2 regions of the Arthrobacter sp. zg-Y40 genome follow, and region 1 is predicted to be linked to the other one. Evidence: riboswitches for the same ligand, from Rfam matches in the RefSeq annotation. Region 1 holds a riboswitch; the other holds the start of a gene.
The links. A riboswitch is a leader RNA that binds a small molecule or an ion and turns the genes downstream of it on or off. The one in region 1 is predicted to bind S-adenosylmethionine.
Positions count from the first base shown of each region.

Region 1 (5,142 bases):
GCCGTATACAGCTGGCAGCAGGTATGTGCAGCGCGGGCAGAATCGCTAACCGGCAGCAGATTTGCCGCCCCGTTTCCGTGGCAGACCTGCACGAACCAGGCATTGGACCAACCCCTCCGGATCCTGAGGGGATCCTGTGACGTCGTTCCAGGACCAGCGAATGAACCGCACGCCTGTCGCCCGGATTGCGTCTTCACGCTGTTTCTCGCGTGTCAGCGTCTCCCAGGAAGGCGGCATGCTCTTTCCACTCGGAAACGCCATAGTGCCTCGCCCGTATTTCACAGCACCGTCAAATTCGCCCACGAGCTTTTGCTCCGGCCAATAGAAATCGGTACGGCCAAGGAAGCGCCCACCGGCGGAACGGAACTCGTGCTGCAACTCGGGAGCCGGAAAACCGTGCTTGTGAAGAATTGCACGAGAGAAAGACTCGCCGGGGGATTCAGACCGCGCATCGGCGAAATCTATGACCCTCACCGCTCGAGAGTGCTTCGCCCGGTCCGGAAGCTGTGACGCAACGGCGTGCAGGTAGTCCTTGCTGAGCGACGGAAACTCTCGGGTCGGGTCGGGCCGCAGCACATGGTCCATGGCCGGGACGGCCTGCTCAAAAGGAAGATAGGCAGCCATATCGATGACCGTCTGGGCGCGGGACGTGAGCTGCACACCGTCCCGGCACGCCAGTGGTTCCAAGAGCTTCCGTCTGGTCCATCGCAGGTCGCCGCGGCGCCGGCCGTGGGAGCTGTCGGATGCAAGCAACAGCACTTCCGGTGGGGAACCGATGACGGGAATCCCCCACATTGCTGCCGCTGATTCCTGGAGCAGCACCCTTGACCCTGATCCGCTCTCCAGTGCCGCAACAATCCGCAAGCGGTCCCGTTCCCAGCGGGGCATGTGGGCCCAGGCAGCAGCACCGACGTAGACGCCCCGCCGTATCCGCACCAATTCGCCTGCGGCGCAGCGCAGCGCCAGTGGTTTAGCCAGGGTGTTCGCGGTGTCGGCCGCAAAGAGAAGTTCCTGATCCATGGAAACAGGCATACGGCGTGCACGGTTTTCCGGCGAGCGTGCCGTTGCGCACTGTGGAAAGTTTGGCAGGTTAGAGGAATCGACCGGTTTGGGTTGCTGCTGCCGCTTCCAACCGGCAGCAGAAATCCAACCCGGCAGGAAAACCCGACCCTAGATCTCGACGGGACCCTTGCTGGTGTCGAAGGTTACCGACATAACGCCCGGTGTGCCGGCCGGAGCAATCCAGGTGACGCCGACGCCGTCCAGCGGCTCCTCGACACGGGTGCCCAGCCAGTCGCTGACCCGGGCGGCGGAACCGGCAATGGTCAGCGAGCTCAGCTTCACGGAGCCGGGCATGCCGGGAATGGCGTTGGACGGGTGCAGTGCCTCGGTCCCGTCATCCCAGCGCAGCAGGTAGGGCACCTGCGGATCGGCAATCAGGCCGTTGATGCCGATCTGCTGCCAGGTCAGCTCCTGGCCGTCCGGAAACTTCCGGTTGCCCGGCACGGAGGAACGGCCCAGCCGCTCTTCGAAGGGCGAGAGGTCATCCACCGCAACACACCAGCCCATCCAGCCGCCGCCGGATTCGGAGCGCTGGCGCACGGCCTGGCCGAAGGGGGCCTTGTCCGATGCCGGGTGGTTGAGCACCTCCACAACCTCGACGTACTGGTTGTTGGCCAGGGGGAGGATCATATTGCGGGTACCGAATCGGGGGTGGACGCCACCCTTAACGAAGTCGGCGCCGAGGGCAGCAGCAATCCTCTCGGTGGTGGCCAAAAGACCGTCAGATTCACAGGCGTAAGAAACATGATCCAAGCGCATGCGGCTCATTGTGGCACGTTGTGACCACCGTCTCGACTTAGGACCTCCTTACCGCCAATTTCAGTGCCGGCGGAAGCGAAACTGCGGATCGGGGCGCCACCGGGTTTCACGCAAAGTCATGAAGGTTGCGCTGGGCCCGGCTATCGGTTTTCATAGGTGCAGGTCATGAGTGCCAGCAGATAGCCCCGGCTTGCTGGCCGGCAACCCTCCAACCGCGGTGGGGTGCCCCGGGTGAAGACCTGGCTGTACGCCAAGAGGGCGTCCGGCAAGCGCGGGCCCCGCAGCCCTACCGGAATTCCGGTGTGCACGTTCGTGTACCCAAAACCGGAACGACGGCGTTGTGCGGCCCCTGGTATGAGGGAGCATCATGAGTGCAGATTGGTCTTTTGAAACCCGCCAGATCCACGTAGGCCAGGAGCCCGACGCCGTCACCGGCGCGCGTGCCTTGCCGATCTATCAGACGTCGTCCTTTGTGTTTCCCAGCGCTGAGGCCGCCGCGAACCGGTTCGCGCTGGCCGAACTGGAACCCATCTATACCCGGATCGGCAACCCGACCCAGGAAGCGGTGGAAAACCGGATCGCTTCCCTGGAGGGCGGCGTCGGCGCGCTGCTGCTGGCCTCGGGGCAGGCAGCGGAAACCTTTGCGCTGCTCAACGTAGCCCATGCCGGTGACCACATCGTGGCCAGTCCCAGCCTGTACGGCGGCACCTACAACCTGCTTCGGCACACGTTGAAGAAGTTCGGGATCGACACCACGTTTGTGCAGGACCCGGATGACCTTCAGCAGTGGCGGGCAGCGGTGCAGCCCAACACCAAGGCGTTCTTCGGCGAGGTGGTCTCCAACCCGCGGCAGGACGTGCTGGACCTGGAGGGCATCAGCGCCGTCGCGCACGACGCCGGCGTTCCCCTGATTGTGGACAACACCCTCTCCACGCCGTACCTGATCCGGCCGATTGAGTGGGGTGCGGACATTGTGGTGCATTCGGCCACCAAGTATCTGGGCGGGCACGGGACTTCCATTGCCGGAGTGATCGTGGATTCGGGCAACTTCGACTTCGCCGCCGACCCGGAGAAGTTCCCCGGCTTCAACACCCCCGATGAGAGCTACAACGGCCTGGTCTATGCCCGGGACCTGGGCGTGAACGGTGCGCTGGGCGCCAACCTGGCCTATATCCTCAAGGCCCGGGTGCAGCTGCTGCGCGACCTCGGTTCGGCGGTGTCCCCGTTCAACGCGTTCCTCGTTGCGCAGGGACTGGAAACCCTGAGCCTGCGGGTGGAGCGGCACGTAGCCAACGCCGTCGCCGTTGCCAACTGGCTCGAGGGGCACGACGACGTCGTCTCGGTGGCGTACGCGGGTCTGGAATCCAGTCCCTGGTTTGAGCGCGGACGCAAGTACGGTCCGCGCGGCACCGGCGCGATTGTGTCCTTCGAGATCGACGGCGGGGTGGACGCCGGGAAGCGGTTTGTCGACGGACTGGAACTGCATTCCCACGTGGCCAACGTGGGGGACGTGCGCTCGCTGGTCATTCACCCGGCGTCGACCACACACAGCCAGCTCGGTGCAGAGGCGCAGCTGGCGGCAGGGGTCAGCCCGGGGCTGGTGCGGCTGTCCGTGGGCATTGAACACATCGATGACATCCTGGCGGACCTCGATGCCGGCTTCCGGGCCGCCAAGGGAGCCTGAGCCTTCCGTGGCGATCCGGCACCCCGCTCTGCAGCACCCCGTCACCGACCGGGACGGGGTGCTGCAGTTCGCCTCCATTGGCGGACTCGACCTGGAAACGGGCGGTTACCTGCCCGACGTCGTCCTCGGTTACGAAACGTGGGGACGGCTCGACGCCGATGCCGGCAACGCAGTGTTTATTGCCCATGCGCTGACCGGCAGCACCCATGTGGCCCGCGGCGATACGGATGAACCGGGCTGGTGGGATGACCTGGTGGGGCCGGGCAAAACCGTGGACACCAACCGGTTCTATGTGGTGGCCGCGAACATGCTGGGCGGTTGCTACGGTTCCACCGGTCCCTCGTCCCCGGATCCGCAGGGACTGCCCTGGGGATCCCGGTTCCCGTTTGTTACCGTCCGCGACTCGGTGCGCGCCGAGGCACGGCTGGCCGACCTGCTCGGAATCCGGGCCTGGCACACCGTGCTGGGCGGTTCGCTCGGGGGAGCACGGGCCTTGGAATGGGCGGTTACCGAACCCGGGCGGGTGAAACGCTGTGCCGTCATTGCGGCGACGGCGGCCAGCACCGCGGAGCAGATCGCTTTTGCCCAGGCGCAGCTGGCCGCGATCCGGCTGGACCCGGCGTTCAACGGCGGGGACTACTACAACGGTGCCCCGCCGCTGGCCGGGCTCGGGCTGGCACGGCGGATTGCGCACATCACCTACCGGTCCGAGCCGGAGCTGGAGTACCGGTTCGGGCGCAGTCCGCAGGGAACCGAGGACCCGTTCGGTTCCGCGCTCCCGGCACAGAGGGGCCGCTACGCGGTGGAAAGCTACCTGGACCACCAGGCGGAAAAACTCGTGGACCGCTTTGACGCCAACACCTATCTGGTGCTCACTGAAGCGCTCGCGGGGCACGACGTCGCGCGCGGACGAGGATCCCTGCGCGAGGCACTGCGGGGGACCGGTGCCGAGTTTTTCATCGCGGCGGTCGAGTCGGACCGGCTGTACTTTCCACAGCAGTCAGCCGACCTGGCCGCGGCCCTGCCCCGGGGTACCTCCGTGCACCTGATCCGGGCACCGATAGGGCATGACGGTTTCCTGACCAACGCGCAGGAGATTTCCGGCCCGCTCCGGGCGGCGTTTTTCGCGTGAGCCGCGGGGCGGGCTAGTCTGCCTCGGCCTCCATCAGCCAGAAGGCTGCACCGGTGGGATCAGCCAGCTGGACCATCCGGCCGTAAGGGGAGTCTTCGGGCGGGGTGAGCACCGCCCCGCCCAGTTCCTCGGCCAGGTCGGCAGCGGCGTCGACGTCGGTGTGCCCGAAGTAGAGCTCCCAGTGCGAGGGGATCCCGTCGGGCAGGTCCGCGGCGCCGTCCATCACGCCGGCTACTGGCCGGCCGTTGCTCTGGACGGTGGTGTACCGGAAGTCGGCGGTATCGGAGAGGACTTCGGTCTCCCACCCGAAGACGTCCCGGTAGAACCGCAGGGCGGCCGGATAGTCGCTGGTCAGCAGCTCGTACCAGACCGGTGCCCCCGCCTCGTCGATCCGCGCGAATCCGGGATGGTCCGCCGGCTGCCAGATGCCGATGGTTCCTCCGGACGGGTCACCGAGCAGGGCCATTGATCCCTTGGTCCCCACCTGCTGCGGATCCAGCATCAC
Region 1 is NZ_JAJFZS010000015.1:159,491-164,632, reverse strand. Features, by position in the region: gene LJ754_RS16070 (endonuclease domain-containing protein) at 46-1,020, opposite strand; gene LJ754_RS16065 (VOC family protein) at 1,171-1,821, opposite strand; SAM riboswitch class IV at 1,983-2,099, shown strand; gene LJ754_RS16060 (bifunctional o-acetylhomoserine/o-acetylserine sulfhydrylase) at 2,189-3,505, shown strand; gene metX (homoserine O-acetyltransferase MetX) at 3,513-4,637, shown strand; gene LJ754_RS16050 (VOC family protein) at 4,651-5,142, opposite strand, start outside.

Region 2 (5,142 bases), on a different contig from region 1:
GTTCAGCACCGAGGGGAGGTCTTCGACGTAGTTCTGCAGGAAGTCGTACGTGCCCACGGAATCGGCCAGGCGTGCTTCGCCCAGCGGAATGCGCTTCACTCCGTTCAGGCCGGCTTCCAGCAGTTCGTTGGCGCGGTCGGCAATCCAGTTGGTGATGTCCGAACCGGCCGGCCCGCCCGTGGGCGGGTTGTACTTGAAGCCGCCGTCAGCGGGGGGATTGTGCGAGGGCGTCACCACAATGCCGTCGGACTGGTCCGTCCGTGAGGCGTTGTACTTCAGGATGGCGTGGCTGACGGCCGGGGTGGGGGTGAAGCCGTTCCGTGCATCAATGAGCACGTTCACGCCGTTGGCCGCCAGGACCTCCAATGCGGTGTTCTGCGCCGGTTCGGACAGGGCATGGGTATCTTTGCCCATGAACAGGGGTCCGGTGATGCCCGCAGAACGGCGGTACTCAACGATCGCCTGCGTGATGGCGGCAATATGCTGCTCGTTGAAGGCGCCGTTCAGCGATGATCCCCGGTGCCCGGAAGTACCGAACGCAACGCGCTGCGCCACGTTCGAAGGATCCGGTGCGACGTCGTAATAGGCGTCCAACAGCGCGGTGAGATCTACAAGGTCGGATGGTTCAGCGGGTTTTCCTGCACGATTAGACATACCCCTAAGCATGCCAAAGAAACGGCAGGTGCGGCAGACGCCTGCCTACGTGTAAAGCTGCCCGTCCGGCCGTATGCTCGATCGGACAGCCGCGAGGGCGCGGCGGAGAGGGGCACACCATGGCGGCCAGTGCGGTACCGGCGCAGCTTCAGCCCGGAATGCGCCGCGGCACCCGGGCAGCCATGGCGGTCCTGAACATCATCTACGTATGCGCCGCCCCGGTTTTCTGGTTTTTTTGGAGCCAGCGCCGGCAGTTCGAACTCCCGGCCTGGGCCGAGCAGGCCGCCGGATTCGCCGCCGGTGTCCTGCCGGTCCTGGTGTTCCTGGCGGCTTGGCTGAGCGCAGCGGTCCTGTTTAGCCGGGGCCTGCGCCAAGACGGCGGCCGCGCCTTTAACGCCCTGGGCGGCCTGGGCCTGCTGGCGGCGGCCAGCGGAATGCTGGCGCTGGCCGCCGCCGGGCTGGACAGCTAGGAAGCCCTCACTTGTCGTTGTGCTTGGCCTTGAAATTCTCGTTGTCGGAGTTCAGGCCCTGCGCAAGGTTGGAGTGGACCTCCGTGCGCGGGTCGGAGTGGTCCTGGCTGCCGCTGCCGTCGGGAACTTCCGCGGAGGTGGACATCAGGTTTTCCACCGCGTTCTCAATCGGATTCGCGGGCTCGTTCTTAGGGTCGTCGGCTTTCGGATCAGTCATCATCAGCTCCTTGAAGGTAATTCATCAGTAGCCTTACGAATCCCACTCTAGGGCACACCAAGCCTGCCCGCACCGGGTCACCATAGACGGCTGCTGGCCAGCCGCGCACCTTCGCCGAGGGCTTCGAGCTTGGCCGCCGCGATCTGCGGGTGCACGCGGCCGCCCAGCCCGCAGTCCGTAGACGCAATCACGTTTTCGCGGCCGACCAGCCGAGCGAAGCGCTCAATCCGGTCCGCCACCAACTCCGGATGCTCCACTACGTTCGTGGCATGGGAGACGACGCCGGGAATGATCACCTTGCCGCCCGGCAGCTTGGTGTCTTCCCAGACCCGCCATTCGTGCTCGTGCCGTACGTTGCCGGCTTCGAAGCTGTAACCGCCGGCGTTGATCTTCAGCAGGGTGTCCGCCAGGTGCCGAAACTCGATGTCCGTCGTGTGCGGTCCGTGCCAGGAGCCCCAGCACAGGTGGAAGCGGATCTGCTCCTCGGGAAGGCCGCGCAGTGCGTAATTCAGGGCCTCAACCCGGATTTCGGTGAAGCGCAGGTAGTCCTCGACGGACGGCTCGGGATTGATCTGGTCCCAGTTCTCCGCAATGGACGGATCGTCGATCTGCACAATCAGGCCGGCGTCGATAATCGCCTTGTATTCCTCCCGCATCGCGTCCGCGCAGGCGTAGATGAACTCCTCCTCGGTGGCGTAGTACTCGTTGGCGATGCGTGAACAGGAACCGGGGGAAAGCGAGGCGAGGAAACCTTCCTCCAGCCCCGCTGCCGCAAGCCCTGACTTGAGGTTTCGGATGTCGCCGGCAACGGCGTCGTACCCGGTGTATTCCACCTTGCCGGTGACCTTCGGGAAGACCTTCTGGGCGCCGGTGGTGATGCCCGACGACGGGTCGGTGTAGGCCTCGCGGAAGCGCCCGCGGTCGCGGCGGTCACCGAAGCTGGTGAGGACCGGTTTTCCCGGCTCGGAACGGACGGGCTCCATCTCCCAGATGCCGGTCTCCGCCACGGTCAGGCCGCTGAGCCGGGCAAAGGAATAGGACCACCAGGCCCCGTAGTCCACCTCCGCGGACATCGCGTGCCCGTACTCGCCGTCGTTGGGGATGTCGATGCCGGCCCGCTGCTGGCGCAGCACCAGGTCGGCGACGGCGTCGCTGAGCAGTTCGGCATAGCCCCCGGTGTCGGAGGGGTCCGCGTCCCGGGCTGCGTTGGCCGCGAGGAGTTCGGGGGTGCGGGGCAGGGAACCGGCATGGGTGGCCAGGATACGGTCGGTGCTTTTGCGCATGGAAATAATCCTTGGGATTCACGTGCTCTTGCCTGCACCGGATGCCTGGAAAAGGCGGTGCAGGCCGCTTCGTCATCCGAACCACCCGCGAAGCATGGGGTTGGTGCACGGCCAAGTCGGAGCTTGGCGGCCGTGTCTCCTGAAGCTGGTGCCCATCCTAACCACGACGCCGGGCGCAGGCCAAGCATGTGACGGCAGGCAAAAAGAACGGCGGCCCCGGGGTTGCCCGGTGCCGCCGTCCTGGTGGAACTGAAACTGTTGTGCCGGTTAGCGCACGCCGCTCATCAGCTTCTTGATGGCCGGGGTCGCCGCTGCCAGGGCGATGCCCAGGACAATGGCGGTTCCGCCGCTGAACAGGAAGTAGCTGACCTCGGTTTCGGGGTCGTAGAACTGTGCCAGCCAGCCGGCCAGCGTGGTGCCCAGTGAGACCGAAAGGAAGAACAGCGCCACCATCTGGGTCCGGAAAATTTCCGGCGCCAGCTTGGTTGCCACGGACAGGCCGATCGGGGAGATAAACAGCTCCGCGAAGGTGAACAGCAGCAGGATGCCGACGATCGCCAGCAGCGGGGTGCTGTTGGGGCCGCCGCCCGAGAACGGGATGAAGGCCAGGAAGGCCAGGCCCATTACGGCAAGTCCCAGGGAGAACTTCAGCGGCGAGGACGGCTGCCGGTCGCCCAGCTTGGTCCAGACCGCGGCGAAGACGGCCGCGAAGATGATGATGAAGATCGGGTTGATGGACTGCACCCAGGCCGCCGGCATGGTGAAGCCGAAGATGGACCGGTCCAGCGAGGTGTCCGCGTACAGCGCCACCACGGTGAACTGCTGCTGGAACAGGGCCCAGAAAGCGGCGCTGGCGATGAACAGCGGCATGAAGGAGTACACGCGGCGGCGTTCGACGGCGCCCACCTTCGGGCTGCGCAGGATGATCACGAAGTATGCGATCGAGGCAAGGATGGCCACGGTCGCCATGACCACTGCGAGGTTCTCCGCCTTGAGCAGGCCGAAGACCACGGCCAGGGCAACGATGACCACAACGCCGGCGGCAACGCCGCCCATGGTGGCGTACTTGCGGCGCGGCAGCGGGTTGGTCACCTGGTGGGCAGCCTCGGGCAGGTACTTGCGGGTCAGGCCGTACTGGACGAGGCCGATGGCCATGCCAATGGCAGCCAGGCCGAAGCCGTAGTGGAAGCCGAGCTTCACCTGGAGCAGGCCGGTGAGGAGGGGGCCGACCAGGGCGCCGAGGTTGATGCCCATGTAGAAGAGGGAGAAACCGGCGTCGCGCCGTTCATCCTTTTCGTCGTACAGGGTCCCCACCAGCGAAGTGGCGTTGGCTTTGACGCCGCCGGAACCCAGGGCAATCAGGATCAGGCCGGCGGCCAGTCCCACTGCGCCCGGGAGCACGGCCAGCGAAATGTGGCCGAGCACAACAATCGCGGCGGAGTAGAAGAGCACGCGTTCGGATCCGAGGACCCGGTCCGCAAGCCACGCACCAATGATGGTGGACAGGTACACACCACCGCCGTATGCGCCCACCAGTGAGGTGGCGACGGCTTTATCGATGCCAAGGCCGCCCTCGGTGACGCTGTAGTACATGTAGTACAGCAGGATGCCCTGCATGCCGTAGAACGAGAAGCGTTCCCACAACTCGACACTGAAAAGATTGGCCAACATCCGGGGATGGCCGAAGAAGGTTTTACGCGCTTCTTGGACGCCTGGGTTACTGGGGGTATGGCTCACGGATTAATGGTCCCACTCCCCGCGGGGGTAAGCGCCGGGAAAACCGGCGTATTCCGCCCCGAACCGGGCAGGTTTCCCTTAACCATGTGCTGAAGGTCACCCGTTTGCAGGTCGATTTCCGCGAGATTACGTGCAATAGGGCCCCCGTTACGCCCGGATTTTGCGCAAACCCGGGGCGCTGCCTACAAGCAGCCGGAATTCCGGGGGAGTGTGCAGGGTTGCCACCGGTATGCCCACCCGCGTCCCCCTCTCGATCCTTGACCGCGCCAACTCACGGCTGGGCTTTTCCGAGGCCCATGCCCTGCAGGCAGTCCTCGAGCGTGCCGAAGCCGCTGAAGCGCTGGGGTACCGGCGCTTCTGGGTGGCCGAACACCATGCCGTGGCCGGTGTTGCCGGTTCAGCACCGGCGGTGCTGATGGCCGCCCTTGCCGCCCGGACCAGCAGCATCCGCATCGGTTCCGGCGGCATCATGCTGCCCAACCATCCGCCGCTGCTGGTCGCCGAGCAGGCCGCCACCCTGTCCGCCCTCTACCCGGACCGCATTGACCTGGGGCTGGGCCGTTCGGTGGGTTTCACGCAGGCGGTGCGGCGGGCACTAAAGGCAGGAAAGGCTGAGGCCGAACGGTTCGAAGCGGACCTGGCGGAACTGCTGGCCTACCTCGACGGCACGGCACCGATCACGGCGCGGCCGCGGGACTCCGGCCAAACCCCGGTTTTTGTGCTGGCCACCGGAGCGGGTGCCGATATTGCTGCGCGTGCGGGCCTGGGCCTGGTCTTCGGC
Region 2 is NZ_JAJFZS010000004.1:273,649-278,790, forward strand. Features, by position in the region: gene pgm (phosphoglucomutase (alpha-D-glucose-1,6-bisphosphate-dependent)) at 1-654, opposite strand, end outside; gene LJ754_RS06250 (hypothetical protein) at 774-1,124, shown strand; gene LJ754_RS06255 (hypothetical protein) at 1,132-1,341, opposite strand; gene LJ754_RS06260 (cobalamin-independent methionine synthase II family protein) at 1,419-2,624, opposite strand; SAM riboswitch class IV at 2,644-2,769, opposite strand; gene LJ754_RS06265 (peptide MFS transporter) at 2,892-4,295, opposite strand; gene LJ754_RS06270 (MsnO8 family LLM class oxidoreductase) at 4,591-5,142, shown strand, end outside.
Region 2: another riboswitch for S-adenosylmethionine. It lies ahead of LJ754_RS06260 (cobalamin-independent methionine synthase II family protein); the one in region 1 lies ahead of LJ754_RS16060 (bifunctional o-acetylhomoserine/o-acetylserine sulfhydrylase).